DNA from 2 places in the Paenibacillus sp. FSL H8-0315 genome. Region 1 is predicted to be linked to the other one. Evidence: a T-box and tRNA genes for the amino acid it is inferred to sense, from the RefSeq annotation. Region 1 holds a T-box; the other holds one or more tRNA genes.
What was found. The T-box of region 1 lies ahead of metG (methionine--tRNA ligase). A T-box ahead of a tRNA ligase gene usually reads a tRNA of that ligase, here a tRNA-Met.
Positions count from the first base shown of each region.

Region 1 (8,834 bases):
GGTCGCTTGCCGAAAGAGCAATAATTGCCGTCAAAATCGGCCCGATACAGGGTGACCAACCCGCAGAAAAACCAATTCCGAAAATAAAGGAGCCCACATAACCCGCCGGTTTCCATTTTAAATCAAGCTTACGTTCACGAAGTAAAAACTGCGGCTGAAAAATCCCAAGCAAAAACAAACCCATTACAATAATTAGAATCGCCGACAATTGCCGGATCAGATCACGCTGGCCATTAAAGAATTGCCCGAATAATCCAGCCCCAAAACCAAGTGTGTAAAAAACTGCAGAAAAACCTAATATAAATGCCAATGTATGAGTCAGGGTGCGTATACGAACCTCTTTAGAGTTGCTGCCTGATTTTAATTGTTGAACGGATAACCCAGTAATGTACGATAAATAAGAGGGGTACAGCGGTAAACAGCATGGCGATATAAACGATGCCACCCCTGCGGCTAAAGCAATTCCTGCATTGATATTAGACAAAATAGCGGCTCTCCTTCCGGCATTCGAGTCACTTCATGGAGCTGCTTATGGCTCCTTTTTTTCGCTTATCGTCCTTACAAGGACACCGAAGGCGTTTATGCTTGCCTAATGTGATACCGATTACTTAATTCGCTGTTTATGCTGGCAATCCCTTTTTACCGATCAAGGTTAATACCAATAATGATATGAGCAAAAGCACAATAGTTGCACCGGGAGCCAAATTCCAGACTCCAGCTACCACTAGTCCGCCTACAACGGCAATCTCCGAAATAATAACCGCCAGGATGACCGAGGATTTAAAGCTACGGGATAGCAATAAGCTGATTGCGACCGGAATAGTCAACAAAGCAGATACCAACAGCGAGCCTACGATCTTGATGGCTGTGCTAATCACAAGTGCTGTCAGAATGGTGATCAGCATGTTAAGCAGTTTCACCGGAAGCCCACTTACACTTGCTGCATCCTCTTCAAAGCTAAGCAAAAAGAACTCTTTAAAGAACATCGAAACTACCACTACAACAGCTATAGTCACTATGCCTACAACGATCAAATCGGTATTATCGAGCGTATAAATGCTGCCGAACAAATAACTCATTACGTCCGCATTATACCCTTTTCCTAAGGTGAAAAAGAGTGAAGCCAACGCCACTCCGCCTGACATTATAATGGCAATCGACAGCTCCGCATAACTCTTATAAGCCTTGCGAAGCTTTTCAATCGCGAAGGACGCTACCACTGCAAAGATAAGGCCTGCGCCCAGCGGATAAAATCCTGTTAGAAAACCGAGTGCCACCCCCGCTATAGTAACATGAGCCAGCGTATCTCCGATCATGGATAATCGTCTAAGCACAAGAAAAACGCCTATAAGCGGCGCTGTTATACCAATCAGCAGTCCGCCCGCAAGCGCCCGCTGAAAAAAATCGCTAAATAGTATTTCCAACTTAAACTCTCCTTCTTTCGGAACCTTTTCGAACCATTCGAACATTAAAAACCTTTTTCAAACCTTTTTCGATCCCTCCCAAACCCTCCCTTCCAAGGGAGGGCCCCAAGGGCTCTGCCCTCTGGACACCCGTTAAGTGCAACTAGCGTAGGAGTTAGTGTTACTGAACATAGATAGGTCGGGGAAAGATCGCTTTCGTCCCTAAAGGGACACGCTTGCAGACTGGCGGTGCCTAGATACGAGAAAGATTAAAATCAACAAGGATTGAGTCCCCGACTTCCGCACTCGCACACTATGTATAGCTCAAATCGCAGAGAAAGCTGCGATTCAGAGTTTAATTATGACTTAAGAGAGCGTGTGCTGCAGATTCTCTTCTGTGCAATTCTGGAGATCATGTGAGTGGCGGGAGTAAAAGTTGATTTTACCATTCGTCTGCACGGGCTCATGACCTAAATAATTTTTGATCATGTCGATATCATGCGACACCATCAGGAAGGTCATATGATGATGAGCATGCATATGGGTAATTAATTCAAAGAATCCCGCTTGCGATTCGGCATCAATACCCACCGTAGGTTCGTCCAAAATCAGCAGGTCAGGATGGTTAATCAGCGCCCGAGCCAGAAAAACACGCTGCTGCTGACCGCCTGACAGCTGGCCTACTCTTTTCTCCGCGATATCTTGTATCCGCATGACTTCAAGTGCATCCTCACATTGACGATGCTGAGCCTTAGATACTCTGCGGATCAGATTCTTGTTATTATATAGACCTGACAGAACTACTTCACGCACCGTTGCTGGAAACAATGGGTTGAAGGCATTCTTTTGCGGAACATACCCGATCCGTTCCCAGTCTTTAAACTTGCGGACAGGCGTTCCGAATAATTTAATTTCACCACTGCTCGCTGGAAGCAAGCCAACGATCATTTTCATCAATGTTGTTTTACCAGCACCATTAGAACCAATGATACCAAGGAAATCTCGTTCTCTTACACTATAGTTAAGATTCGATATCACCTTCTGTTCCCCATATGAAAAAGAAAGATCCTGTATATCGATGATATGCTGATGGCAGTCCAAGGATACCGATTGCATGCTTAAGTACCGCCTTTCCCTTATACTTTCCTTATTATTGTAAGGCCATAATCAGATTTTGCAAATTTTTCTCCATCAGAGTGAAGTAATTATCGCCGTTCTTCTCTTGCTCCGCAGTAAGTCCCTCTACCGGATTAAGCACCATAGTGGAAACGCCCGCTTCGGCGGCCAGAGTCTTAGCCAGTTTATCGGAGACAAGCTCTTCAAAAAAGATATACTTAATCCCTTCATCTTTTACCATTTTCGCAAGCTTCACTAAATCCTGTCCGCGCGGCTCAGCGTCTGGCGAAAGTCCCATAATCGCATGCTGATCCAATCCATAGTCACGGGCAAGGTAAGAAAAAGCCTGATGCGATACTACGATCTTATGGTTGGGCAGCTTAGCAAGCTCCTCTTTGAATTTACTGTCTAACTCCTGCAAACGTTCCGCAAGCTTATTGTAACGCTCTTCATAACCGTCTTTATGCTCAGGATCCACGGACTGAAGGCTTTCTTTAATATTCTGAGCCATGACAATGGCTGATTTTGGACTTACCCAAGTATGCGGGTCTGTATGCAGGCTGTCTCCTGAGGCATTACTGTTATGATCCGTGTCCTCATTTTGATGAGACTCTTCCTCACTTGCCCCATGATCATGCCCGTCATCTTCATCGGTCATGATATAATCAATACCTTGACTTACTTCAACCGCCTTAACTTTACTGCTGCTATCAAGGCCTTTTAAAAAGTTAGGAACCCAGCCTTCTAAGCCTGCACCGTTATATAGAAATAGCTGTGCCTTAGAAGTGTTGATAATATCTTGACTGCGCGGTGTCCAATCATGTGGCTCCACACCCACTGGAAGCAGGTTAATAGCATTGATATCTTCCCCGCCAATCTCCTTAGCAAACTCGTAAATAGGATAAAAGGTTGTAACTACATTTACTTTCCCTTCAACTATACTTCCACTGCTCTTAGGTCCGCATGCACTTAGTGTAAATACAAGTACCAGTGCAAGGACGAGCAAACTTATACGTGATTTCATTGCCGCCATTATATTGATCTACCCCTCAAATCGTAAATTTTACTATTAGTAGTATAATAGTAATCGTTACGATAAGTCAACAAAGAAACCTCACTCAGAAGAAAGACGGTATCGTCCTTTATAAAAAAGAAATGCTCCCACAACCAACCCGGCTGAAGGAGCATTCCCTTGTTCAAGCAACCTCATTAAAAAATTTCTACAACAGTATTGTCTTATTTCACTACTGCTCCGTTTGGCATACTGTCCGGCACGGTAGCGATCGTTAGCTGGTCATCTTTAGAAGCCGCCAAAATCATCCCTTGGGACAACTCCCCACGCAGCTTCACCGGTTTAAGGTTTACGATACAAATCACTTTACGTCCCACCAGCTCTTCCGGTGTATAGAATTTCGCGATACCAGAAACCACTTGACGTTGTTCATAACCCAGATCCAGTTGCAGCTTCAGCAGCTTGTCAGCTTTTTTCACTGGCTCTGCAGCAATAACCTGGGCTACCCGCAGCTCTGCTTTAGCGAAATCGTCAATGCCGATTTCCTCTTTATGCTCTTCCACTGGCTCGGAGTCCGCAGCAGTAGGAGCAGCCGCTTCCGCCACTTCAGCCGCAGCTTTACCAGCGCCCATAGCCTCGGCAATATAAGCTACCTCTTGCTCCACATCTAGACGTGGGAAGATTGGATTGCCTTTCACCAGCTTTGTTCCTGCCGGAATCAGGCCAAAGGTCTTACCGCTATCCCAAGTCGTTAACTCACCAGGCTCAATACCCAGCTGTTCCCAGATCTTTGCTGGTGTTTGTGTCAAGAACGGCTGCAGCAGGATTGAAGCGGTACGCAGACCTTCCACCAGATGTCTCATCACTGAAGCCAGCTCGGCGGTTCTATTTTCATCTTTGGCAAGCACCCAAGGTTGTGTCTCATCGATATATTTGTTGGTGCGGCTAATGAATATTCCGATAGCTGTCAGCGCCACGGAAAACTCCATTTTTTCCATAGCTTCTTCTACTTTGGAATAAGTATTCTCAGCCGCAGCTTGAAGCTCACCATCAAATGCTGTTACATTTCCTTCATATGCCGGAATCTCGCCTGCAAAATACTTTTCAACCATAGCCCCTGTACGGTTCAACAGGTTACCAAGGTCGTTGGCAAGGTCATAGTTAACCCGGTCTACAAAGCTTTCCGGTGTGAACGTGCCATCCGAACCAAACGGTACTTCGCGCAGCAGGTAGTAACGTAATGCATCCAAGCCATAACGATCAATCAGTGTCACAGGATCAACTACGTTACCTTTAGATTTCGACATTTTTCCATCTTTCATGAGCAACCAGCCATGGGCAAATACCTTTTTCGGAAGGGGTTCACCAAGCGCCATCAGAATGATCGGCCAGTAAATGGTATGGAAACGAACGATTTCTTTACCAACGATGTGTACATCCGCAGGCCAGAACTTGTCATACAAGGTGCGATCCTCGGAACCATAACCCAGAGCAGTAATATAGTTAGTCAAGGCATCAATCCACACGTACACGACATGCTTCTCGTCGCCCTTAACTTTTACGCCCCAATCAAAGGTTGTACGGGAAACTGCAAGGTCTTCCAGTCCGGGTTTGATGAAATTGTTAATCATTTCGTTCTTACGGGATTCCGGCAAAATAAACTCTGGATTCTCCTCGTAAAATTGCAGCAAACGATCCGCATATTTACTCATCCGGAAGAAATAACTTGCTTCCTTCACCAGCTCAACCGGGTGGCCGCTATCTGGGCTTTTTGCACCAGTAATCACACCGTTGTCATCACGCACTATATCAACTAATTGCGTTTCTGTGTAAAAGGTTTCATCTGGGATACTATACCAGCCTTCATATTCACCTTTATAGATGTCTCCTTGCTGCAGCAACCGATCAAAAATATCCTGTACCACTTTTTTATGACGCTCTTCCGTAGTACGGATGAAGTCATCGTTCGAAATGTCCAGCTTACGCCATAGCTCCTTAATACCAACAACAATGTCGTCTACGAACTGCTGAGGGGTCTTTCCTGCTTCCTCTGCCTTCCGCTCGATCTTTTGTCCATGTTCGTCTGTACCGGTTAGATAACGCACTTCGTAGCCGCGCAGACGTTTGTAACGGGCCATTGCGTCTCCTGCCACGGTTGAATAAGCATGTCCGATATGTAGCTTGTCACTTGGATAATAAATTGGTGTCGTTAGGTAAAACGTTTTTTTCTCACTCATTCAGTAATCATCCTTTCTTATTAAAAAACAAAAAACTCCCGCCCCCATAATGGGGCGAGAGTATAACTCACGCGATACCACCCAAATTTCCTGTCTCTTCACAGAGCGCAGGCTTCGCCAGTTCCCTCGCGGGAACTGTCCATTAACGCTGGATCACGCTGTTATCTTACGTGAACCACAATTGCAGTTCCCGCTCGAACACAGTTCCTCCCGGACCATATTCAATCTAACGCTCCATACCGGATTTCAGCATATTCCGGCTCTCTGTAATGGACGTAACGATTTACTTATCCGTTCTTCGGAATTCATACTATTACTTGTGAATATACCCAATGGTAAGGCCCCATGTCAAGTCGCAGGGGCAGAATCCTTCTCAGCAGATTCATCTTGAAGGGGCGGCACAGGATCAAGTCCTCCAGGATGAAAGGGATGACATCTGGCAATCCGCTTAGCTGCAAGCCATGAGCCTTTCAATGGACCATGGACTTCAATGGCTTCCAGGGCATAGGCAGAGCAGGTTGGATAGAAGCGGCAGGTTGCAGGTTTAATAGGGGAAATGTACCTGCGATACACCCGAATAGGTGCCTGAATCGTTCTGCGTAGGGTCACCATTTCTAAAGTCCCTTTTGTTTATCTGATGCTGCAACTAATTCTTCTTCCCGGTTCTCTTCACATTCTTTGCAATAACCGAACACCTCAAATTTATGCTTGACTACCCGGAATTGATCGGGTGTATCCGTTAAATTCATCGGACAGAAATTAATCGGGTAGGTCTTTTGGCATTGAAGGCAGATCATATGATGGTGATGATCCTGATGATTGCAGCTTCCCTTGAACTTCACTCCGTCTTCAAAGACAATCTGTTCAAGCACACCAAGCTCTTCCATTACACGAAGATTGCGGTACACCGTATCAAAGCTAAGTCCGCTATACTTACGGCCCATATGCTCATATACATCCTTCGCTGACAAATATCCCTTATTCTCGCCGAATAACTGGGCAAGCGTTTTGCGTTGGTCGGTGATTCGCAGTCCTTGCCCCGACATGACTTCTAATATTTGTTCTGTCGACAGCATACGCTCATCTCCCATAAGATCAGTTCATTTATATTTCACTCTCTTAATAATGCCCCAAAATAAATGCCCCGTCAATGAAGCACCATGAAGCGCCCCTACGCAACCTCTGAATTATTATATTTAAACAAAAGCCCGGCTCCGTATTCCCTTACGGAATATTCAGCCGGGCCTTTATTGTAGATAATTCCCCAATAGAGCTTATAGGGATATTCCTATTTGTTATTTCTTTGCTGGAAGTGGAGTGATGAGGAAATTGACCGGCAAGTTACTGCCTGAAGCTGCTGTGAACAAAATCTCCACAGAACCTCCATACTCACCACTACGATAAACCACACTGTTCATGTCAGCGTTCGAGAGACTTCCCACGCTTGGCATATGCACGATTTGGTTATTAACCATAACCGGCCCCATATAGTTACCGCCACGTGGATTAAACGTAATCAATGAGTTTGGTGCAACATTTTCGAATCTGATCTTGTATAATACCCCGAAATTACCGGCATTGGATGCTTCCGTACCTGCCATTGGGTCTACGCCAGCCAGGTTCTTATCACTGGAATTATCGCCTAGCAGAAGTTTTGCAGGAGTTTTTCCTACCTCATCGGTAACCGTGATAATACGAGTAGAATCTTCGTAAGTTCCCCGATTATGCACTCCGTCTCGATCCAGAACTGGAAGTGTTGGAAGTGTAGTCAGTGGATCTTTATTCGCATCAATCAACATGACATTATAATCGATTGGATAATCACTAAATAAGTCCGCTTGAAGTGAAACAATTTCACTTGGTTTCATAGCAATTTGGTTTAGATCGGTCAGAATTGAGACACTTTCCCCTGGTTGCAGAACAATCGTTTTATAATGCTCATTTGTAAGCATAGATTTCCAATAACGTTCTACAGACATTTTACCAGTACCTTCAGGATATGTGCTTGGGCCTGCAAAGCCCACATATTCGGTTGTAAGCGTCGTTGGGTACAAATTGTTATTCGTAGCAATCACATACACTTTAGCTTTAATATTCAGGTTATTCTTGTGGTGAATCAAGAAGCGGGTTTTACCCAAAGAAGTCTCACGGTAAGTAACACCTTCTGTATACACCGTTTCTGGGCTGTTGCTGCGAATTAGTTTATAAGGCTCGGAAGAAAGATTATAAGCTACTTGCTGCCAAGTAGGGACCATCGATCCATCGATGCTAAACACACTGCCCGGAGATGCAAATAATCTGTTGAAATCTTCTTTACTGTACAAGATTTCATCCGAAATATTAACGGTTTTCTCAAACGTGCTGATCGCGCCATGTGAATCTTTTACTTGGACAGCAATTGTCGCTGGCCCCGGAGTAAAGAAAGCCTCGGCCTTGTTCGTCCAAGTTACGGTAATTTCATCACCATCAGGATCGCTACTTAGATCGGTATAAGTAATCATTTCACCCATCTTGTATGAATCCTTGTCTGTAGTGAAATTAGCAACTGGAGGTGTATTAGGTTTAAGCACTGTGATGGTCATGGTGTAAGGATCACTCCACTGTTGATTCGCATCCATTACGGAATAGGTTACTACATAATATCCTGGTTGATCATAGATATCCTGCTTGTTACCTCCCCAGCTTTCATCCACAATAGCTACACCATTTGGTGAGGAGCTGGAGGTTACGAAGGTCACTGGTTCACCGGCGTAAATTTCAGTTGGCACTGTGAAGGAAGCTTTAGGTTTGTTGTTTAATGTAAGGATTACTCGTTTTTGCACATTATCAACGGTATATGGAATGCCCAGTGCTCCAGTTATGGATGTCAATGGAACCATGAAAGTCCCCTTGTATTGGTAAGCTGGACCTTTCATCGTCTTCTTCTCACCATTAACTGTATAGACCTTGCTGTCGGTCTTAAAGCGCATAACGTCGCTTCCCTTGGTAACAATGGTTTCTTTCGTTTTATAATCATAAACGTATTTCACGCCTACACGTTCTACCATAGCCCGGATCGAAACGTAG
Region 1 covers NZ_JBBOTA010000001.1:1,359,485-1,368,318, forward strand. Annotated here, with positions in the region: gene MHB56_RS05960 (cytochrome c biogenesis CcdA family protein) at 1-484, opposite strand, end outside; gene MHB56_RS05965 (metal ABC transporter permease) at 621-1,424, opposite strand; gene MHB56_RS05970 (metal ABC transporter ATP-binding protein) at 1,770-2,519, opposite strand; gene MHB56_RS05975 (metal ABC transporter solute-binding protein, Zn/Mn family) at 2,554-3,552, opposite strand; gene metG (methionine--tRNA ligase) at 3,756-5,768, opposite strand; T-box leader at 5,816-6,076, opposite strand; gene yidD (membrane protein insertion efficiency factor YidD) at 6,117-6,380, opposite strand; gene MHB56_RS05990 (Fur family transcriptional regulator) at 6,383-6,844, opposite strand; gene MHB56_RS05995 (copper amine oxidase N-terminal domain-containing protein) at 7,064-8,834, opposite strand, start outside.

Region 2 (8,834 bases), 270 kb from region 1:
AGACGGTCTCAGCGGGTCGATCGTTTCCTATACATCTGCCGACAATGCCTCTTCATTCGGACCTCCAGTCATCGTGAATCAAGGGTTTGGGCAGTTTGTAAATGATGATCAGGTGGTCGTTGTCACCGACAAAGCTGGATCAAGTCCCTTTTTTGGAAATGTATATACTGGTTATACGCATGATTACAACACACAATTCATACCGGGAAATACGATATTCTTCAATCGTTCCCTAGATAACGGTAGTACCTATTCCAGTCCCTCCCTGCTGTCTTCGGTCGAAGAATTCGAAGAATTCCCCGGTATAGCAATTACATTAAATGGGATTGTTATCGTAGGATGGATCAATCAGCCTCCCGGTAATACTGATCTTAAAATTCGCACATCCTCAGACGGTGGGGTCATTTTTACTCCTGAAACCATGGTCGCCAGCGTTGTAGTCCCACCAGATCCATTGCCGGGATATACATTTAGATGTCTGACATACCCTTCCCTCGCAGCAGATATTTCTAATGCACCGACGACGCGAGGTAATGTCTATGCTGTATGGCAAGATTTTCGAGAAGGTTATTCCGATATTTTTCTTGCCACTTCCACCAATTTTGGTGTGGATTGGGGGGCACCAATATCCATTACAGGTAGTCCGGTGGGCTCCCAAAACTTTTTCCCAGCCATCACCGTATCCCCTGCGGATGGTGCAATATTCGTTACCTATTACACTAATCGAGTCAACCCCCTCAACCTTGATGTTTATCTAGCAACCTCTAGAGATGGCGGTATGACGTATACAAACACTCGGATAACAACAACTTCCTTTGACGTCACCGGCATCCCCCTAATTGGGGACTACATCGGTAATGCCATCGTCCCCCAAACAGGCCGTCTAGTGAGCGTATGGACAGACACGCGGACCGGTACTGAGAACATCTGGTTTGGGGATAATCAATAAGCTATTAATCAACTTCTGATGATAAATTAAAAGGCTGTTAAGTTAGTATATCTACTTGCAATAAAGGATGCCGAGCGAATATGCGGCATCCTCTATTGCTTCTTATCAAAATTCAGCATTAACCTGTTCAAAGAAATCATCAATTTCAGCGTATTGGACATGCTTTTAATTCAATCAAAATCTACGGCGTATGGTGCTTGCTACTTAATAGTCTATATGTCATGACTGTCCCCTTTCCTCTACAAGAGTAGGGCAATTCCACAGAATACATACTTTTTACCGTTTTCCAGATGATCTGTGATAAAACCAGAGGATCTAATAACGCCGTGACCAAAATGTGATCATTTTCTATTTTGTCGCTTTTCCAACTCTTCCACTTCTACTTACAAGGAGCCTATAGATAGCAAAAAACCCTTACTACGTAAGGGTTTTCTCTAAGTGGGCCCTGAGGGACTCGAACCCCCGACCAATCGGTTATGAGCCGACCGCTCTAACCAACTGAGCTAAGGGCCCGGATCTAAAAATATCCGAATGTACAATTGCTGTTGTAATAAAATTGGTTGCGGGGGCAGGATTTGAACCTGCGACCTTCGGGTTATGAGCCCGACGAGCTACCGGGCTGCTCCACCCCGCGTCAGAAATAATATTCAAACAGCGACAATAAATAATATACAGTACAAAATGGGTCTACGTCAAGGATGAATTTGTAAAAGTTCTCAAGGCAAAAATCTAACCCCATATCTTCCTTTGCGGGATCGATAAATCTCCACAAAACTTGGGTCATGATAGCCATAAATCCAGCCATCTTGCTCCAGTCTTTTTGCCAAACAGCCTGCTTGAAATCTCGTTCTGAACAGTTTCGCGAAGTATATCCAATTCATGATGCCCTCTTCTCCTTTTCGCAAATTAATCTTACGCTGCTCTGAACTTATCATGCCCAAGTTCCACAAAATAAGCCACCGGAAATCCGGTGGCTTCTGCATATTCCAAAACTCAATCCCCTATGGAGTCAAAATAATATGTGGGATCTTTTTCGAGCGTACCCAGCATCGTATTCCCTTGCTTCTCCCAAGCTTTAAGTGCACTCTCGACCGTTCTCTTGCCCTGATAAACTTCTGTGAACAGTTGACGCCCAACATCGTTAATACGGCTAATTCCAGGCTTCTGTGTTTGTAGGACGTTCATCAAAGGATCATTGGCTGGTAATGGTTTAAGCGTATAGAAGGACTCCAGATTTACTGAAGGTACTTTCGTGGTAATGTAATCCTTACGGGAAGTTAGTTCCCCGCGGGTATGGGCTTTAATTTTAGCTACTTCATTACTGTTGACGAATTTGATCAAATCCCACGCATCTTCCTTATTAGCAGCCATAGTGTTGATAGCCATCATATTACCTACCCAAGTACCTACAGCCACTCCTGGTTTCTCCTTAAAAGTAGGTACGGTAACGAAACCCCAATCGACAGGATTATAATTTTTAATTTTTGCTGCATTGCGGCTCACACCTGCAAGCTCATTAAGATAATCGTATTCTCCAATTACCATTGCAGCTTTTCCGGTAAGGAAGAGATCCCCTTGGACAGGACTATAGGTACTCCGTTCTGTTTCTATAAAATCCATACCGTTTAACCCAGGTGTAATTTGCTTTTTCACCAATTGGCTGTAGGTCGTCCAAGCTTGACTCCACTGTGTTTGGTTTACCTCCATCTTATGTCCCTTGTTGTCATACATAGCAAGCTCCAGCGGTGAGACATAGGTCTGCATATCCCAGAAAGGATCGCTCATATAACGGTTCATCGAAAAGCCATATATACGCTTATCTTTATTTGTCGATTTCTTGGTCACCTTTTCGGCCAGCGCGAACACTTCATCCCAAGTCATTCCATCTGTCGGATAACCTACACCAGCAGCATCAAAAATACCTTTGTTAAAATATAACGCACTCGACATAAAAGTCGGCGCTAACGCGTAAAGACTTCCTCCACCCAGCTCACGAACTCCACTTAGCATCGTAGGCGCCATATTGCTTAAATCATATTGATCTCGTGCGATAAGCGGCTCCAGCGGTTGCACCAGATTATGTTCCACCAAACTCTTCACCAATGTACTATCACCGACGATTACATCAACTGGCTCTGCACCGCCCATAATTGCTCGGATATTCTCCAGATTATCTGGGTTAACCTCTGGATAGGTGCTGTCAAAACGAAGCTCATTCATATTGATGGCTGGAATAATCTCAAGTTTGATTTCAGGATGCTGCAATTCATACATATCTGTAAACTGCTGACGAAAAGAAGAATCGTCCTCTCCAGACCAGAGGCTGCCAATACGTAACACGCGCTGTTCTGTAGATGGCTTAGAAGCCTCCGCCCAAGCTGTGTGCCTGCTTTCAGAAATTAAAGGCAATAGGAGTGCTGCACATATTCCAAAGCTTAACCAGCGCCGCCATAGCCTTCTATTATTATTTATATGATTCATTCTTGAACCCTCCCATAAAATACTCAATCCATCCACCTTATGAATAATTACCCATAATTCTAGTAACAGTATATAGCTTTATTCAGGAGGGGAAGTTACAGGCTGTTTAAAGTTATGCTACGATTTCTTCATATTATTTCTATAAAAAACGTTCCGGGAGTTTCCTGAGGATACTAAAATGCCTTTCTGCGGCAGGATAATTGCACTTTGTGCAACTATTACAGCTGAGTGTGTTGTGCTTCTCCTTTTAATTGCACTATGTGCAGTTAAAAAACGTTATTAGGTGCTTTCAGCGGATTTCTGGCTGATTTAATTGCACAAAGTGCAATTATATCGCCAGATCCTCTAAGGAAGGTTAGTTTAAGTGCAGAAACTGCAACTATTCTGCGTTTGAGACGACAGCGCAATGGAATCACCGGGTGTCAGAGCGTTCAGAGCGTAGAGCGATAGCGCATAGCAGCAGAGTTTCAGAGTGTAGAGCGACAGCGCATAGCAGCAGAGTATCAGAATCCAGAGTGTCAGAACGCAATATACCAGAGCGACAGAACTCAGATCAGCCAAGTGTCAGAACGTGAATGTAAATGTAAATGTAGATGTGAAATGTGAATGCAAACACCAAAACCCTACTCTCCACTCTACTTTTCCTTTTACCAGTACAGCATTCGCCTTCCCTACTAACTAACCTACTAACTAACCTGCACCTTTCCTGTGATCGGTACAAATAGCCCCTTCTGCGGCAGGATAATTGCACTTTGTGCAACTATTACAGCTGAGTGTGTTGTGCTTCTCCTTTTAATTGCACTATGTGCAGTTAAAAAACGTTATTAGGAGCTTTCGGCAGATTTCTGGGTGATATAATTGCACAAAATGCAACTATATCACCAGATCCTCTAAGGAAGGTTAGTTTAAGTGCACAAACTGCAACTATTCGGCGTGTGTGACGACAGCACGATGGAATCACCGGGGCAGAGTATAATATTCCAGAGCGCCAGAGTTTACACCTGCCGCGGCTGGATCATTGCATCTTTCAGCAATAAATAACAACGTACTTTATGCACCTATACAGCAGAGTGTGCTTTAAGCTTTCCTTTTTATTACACTCAATGTAGTTAAAAAGAAAAGCCTCCCACCAAAAAGTGAGAGGCCCGTCCAATCTATACTCAAATATTTAGTTTAAACGCCAAATGCGGAAGGATCTTTTCTCCAAGATTTCAGCAGTTCCACATCTGTAGCTGCGATCTTGCCTTGTGTAAGAGCCACATCAATCAATGTGCTGTAGTTGGACAAACTTTGTAATGGCATCTCTGCTGCGGCAAAAGCATCCACCGCACGGTCCAGCTCGTAGCTGAAGATTGCCAATACAGCCAACGCTTCTGCGCCTGCTTCTTGCACAGCTTGAGCTGCTTTGATGGAGCTTCCACCAGTGGAGATCAGGTCTTCGATAACGACTACCTTTTGCCCCGGCTTAATCAGTCCTTCGATCTGGTTCTGCTTGCCGTGACCTTTAGCTTTATCGCGGATATAAGCCATTGGCAGATTAAGTTTATCAGCTACCCAAGCTGCGTGAGGAATGCCTGCGGTTGCTGTACCTGCGATCACCTCTGCGTCTGGATACTGGCTTTTAATAAGCTCAGCGAAGGCATCAGCAATATAGTTACGTACCTCTGGGTAAGCCATAGTCAGACGGTTATCGCAATAGATCGGGGATTTAATACCAGAGGTCCAGGTAAAAGGCTCCTGCGGACGCAGTGCCACTGCTCCTATCGTAAGCAGATAACTTGCTACTTGTTCACTTCTATTTAATGTACTCATGCTAGGGTCATCTCCTCAATAATATTTAGTGCTGCTTGACGTGGATCAGCCGCAGTTGTAACAGGACGGCCCACCACCAGAAAGTGGCTGCCTTGCTGAATGGCTTTGCCCGGCGTCATCACCCGGGACTGGTCACCTAGGGATGCACCTGCTGGCCGGATACCAGGTGTAACTGTACAAAATGCGGGCCCACAAGCCTCTGCGATCGCTGAAGACTCTTGCGGTGAAGCCACTACTCCATCCAGACCTGCAGCGGCTGCCAGCTTAGCGTATCTGACTACAGTATCTGCTACGTCTCCTGCGATTCCAATTTCGTTATTCATCACTTCTTGGCTCGTGCTGGTCAGCTGTGTAACTGCGATAATCAAAGGCATTTTAAGCGAAGCATTCGCATTAACTACTGAAGCAGCGCCTTCCCGGGCTGCAGCCATCATCGCTGAGCCTCCTGCGGCATGTACGTTAAACATATCCACACCGAGGTTCGTAAGGCTTTCTGCCCCACCTTTTACCGTGTTAGGAATATCATGCATTTTGACATCTGCAAATACAGAATACCCCCGAGATTTCAGTTCATTAATGAATTCCGGTCCCGCTGCATAAAAGAGCTGCATTCCCACTTTCATATAACAAGGAATCCCTTCCAGCTTGTCAATCAAGGTTCTTGCCCCTGCAACATCAGGGTAATCCAAGGCGATCATCAAGCGATTCGCCATTTCATTCCACTTCGCATCTCCCTGTCCCATAACCGTTCTCCCATCCAGTGCAGACTTAAATCCACACTCTTCATTTATTAGCCCCTAGGCATAGCGGAACGGTCTGCGTAAACGCAAACCGCCCTATACATCTTTATGAGATTAGTTTAATTGACCGACAAAAGCAGGCATGGACTGTGACGAGAAATTGATCGTCTGCAGCATTCTGAGCAGTGCCGTTACTGTATCGAGTGATGTCATACATACGACACCATTCTCAACCGCTTCACGACGGATACGGAATCCATCACGCTCTGGTGTTTTCCCTTTAGTCAGTGTATTAAAGACGAAGTTGGCTTGCCCACCACGAATCAAGTCGAGAATGTTCGGCGCACCTTCATCCAGCTTGTTTACGTTCATTACGTTGAGACCTGCTTCTTCAAGCGCTTGAGCGGTGCCTCCGGTAGCAATGATCTTGTAACCCAGCGAGTGGAAGCCTTTCATAAGCTCTACAGCTTCTGCTTTATCTTTATCTGCCACTGTAACGATGATAGCGCCGGTTGCTGGAATTTTCATTCCTGCTCCGATTAGACCTTTATACAAAGCTTTTGCATACAATTTATCGCGGCCCATAACCTCACCCGTCGATTTCATTTCAGGTCCGAGCGTTGGTTCTACTCTACGCAGCTTGGCAAAAGAGAACACCGGCACTTTAACCGATACATAATCACTTTCCGGCCATAGACCTTCTGTATAACCGTCATCTTTCAGCTTGCCGCCGAGAATGATTTTGGTTGCCAGATGCGCCATTGGAATTCCAGTTACTTTACTCAAGAATGGAACCGTACGCGATGAACGTGGATTTACTTCAATTACGTACACTTCATTCTGATAGATAACGAACTGGATGTTGACCAGACCAATCGTTTTCAGTTCCTTAGCAATCTTGATTGTGATCTCAGCAATTTTTGCTTTCAGACCTTCATCCAGATATTGCGGAGGATATACAGCGATGGAGTCACCGGAGTGAACGCCTGCACGCTCAACATGCTCCATGATCCCTGGAATAACTACCGTCTCACCGTCACAAATTGCGTCTACCTCAACCTCTTTACCTAACATGTAACGGTCAATCAATACCGGATGCTCCGGATTTACCTTAACCGCTTCTACCATGTAGCTAAGCAATTCCGCATCATTATATACAATTTCCATTGCGCGTCCACCCAGTACATAGGAAGGACGTACCAGCACCGGATACCCAAGCGATTGTGCAGTTTCTACTGCTTGATCTACGTTGATAACCGTCTTTCCTTTTGGTTGGGCAATATCCAGACGAGCCAACAAAGCTTCGAATTTCTTCCGGTCTTCAGCTTCGTCAATACTGTCTAGGCTAGTTCCGAGAATCTTAACGCCAGCCGCACTTAGTGGTGCAGCAAGGTTAATGGCTGTTTGGCCTCCGAACTGTACGATAACCCCAATCGGATTCTCTTGCGCAATTACGTTCATTACATCTTCAAAGAATAACGGTTCGAAATACAACCGGTCCGAAGTATTAAAATCCGTAGATACAGTCTCAGGGTTATTATTGATAATAACTGCTTCATAACCTGCCTTCTGAATCGCCCACACTGCATGCACAGTGGAGTAATCGAACTCAATCCCTTGGCCGATCCGGATTGGACCCGATCCAAGCACGATAACCTTTTGTTTATCGGAATGAATGACCTCATTTTCAGTCTCATAAGTAGAGTAGTAGTAAGGTGTAGAAGCTTCGAACTCAGCTGCACAGGTATCTACCATTTTGAATACAGGCGTTAATCCTCGCTCTAAACGAAGCGCGCGTACATCAGCTTCTTTAGTGTATTTACCGTTCGCTTGTCCTTCTGCACGTATCTCAGCAATCGCACGGTCTGTAAAACCTCTGCGTTTAGCTTGATATAAGGTTTCTTCTGATAAGCTTTCATCCCCACGGATGACCTCTTCAAAGTTGATCAGTCCCTCGATTTTGGACAGGAACCACCAGTCTACGTTAGTAATGTCTTGAATCTCTTGCAAGCCAAATCCGCGGCGGAAAGCTTCAGCGATCAAGAACAACCGCTCATCATCAGGTTTTGCCAGACGTTCACGCAGGACGCTTTCTTCCAGATCCTCAGCGCCCGGCAGGCGGAAACGGTGTACACCGATTTCCAGGGAACGAATTGCTTTATGAATGGACTCTTCGAAGGTACGACCGATGGCCATAACTTCTCCAGTTGCTTTCATTTGTGTGCCCAGCTTACGGTTCGCATGAATGAACTTGTCGAACGGCCAGCGTGGGATTTTGCTTACGATATAGTCAAGTGTAGGCTCGAAGCAAGCATAGGTCTGTCCAGTAACTGGATTGACGATTTCATCGAGTGTGTAACCAAGTGCGATTTTGGCAGCCATTTTGGCAATCGGATAACCGGTTGCTTTCGAAGCCAAAGCCGAAGAGCGGCTGACACGTGGATTTACTTCTATTACATAATATTGATAGCTTTGCGGATCCAGTGCGAACTGCACGTTGCAGCCACCCTCGATATTCAGCGCACGAATGATTTTGAGTGAAGCGCTGCGAAGCATTTGATATTCACGGTCGGATAACGTTTGGCTAGGTGCCACAACGATACTGTCACCCGTATGCACACCTACCGGGTCAAAGTTCTCCATGTTGCAGACAACGATACAGTTGTCATTCGCATCACGCATAACCTCGTATTCAACTTCCTTCATGCCGGCAATACTTTTCTCCACCAAACATTGTCCAATTGGACTATAACGAATACCTGCTTTGACAGTCTCAAGCAGCTCTTCTTCGTTGTCGCAGATCCCGCCGCCGGTGCCGCCAAGCGTATAGGCTGGGCGTACAATCAGTGGAA
Region 2 covers NZ_JBBOTA010000001.1:1,630,156-1,638,989, forward strand. Annotated here, with positions in the region: gene MHB56_RS07070 (sialidase family protein) at 1-949, shown strand, start outside; tRNA gene MHB56_RS07075 (tRNA-Ile) at 1,389-1,462, opposite strand; tRNA gene MHB56_RS07080 (tRNA-Met) at 1,507-1,583, opposite strand; gene MHB56_RS07085 (hypothetical protein) at 1,666-1,830, opposite strand; gene MHB56_RS07090 (ABC transporter substrate-binding protein) at 1,943-3,430, opposite strand; gene pyrE (orotate phosphoribosyltransferase) at 4,604-5,242, opposite strand; gene pyrF (orotidine-5'-phosphate decarboxylase) at 5,239-5,985, opposite strand; gene carB (carbamoyl-phosphate synthase large subunit) at 6,097-8,834, opposite strand, start outside.
Region 2: it has a tRNA-Met gene. The T-box ahead of metG (methionine--tRNA ligase) is inferred to sense a tRNA for this amino acid. The anticodon was not compared.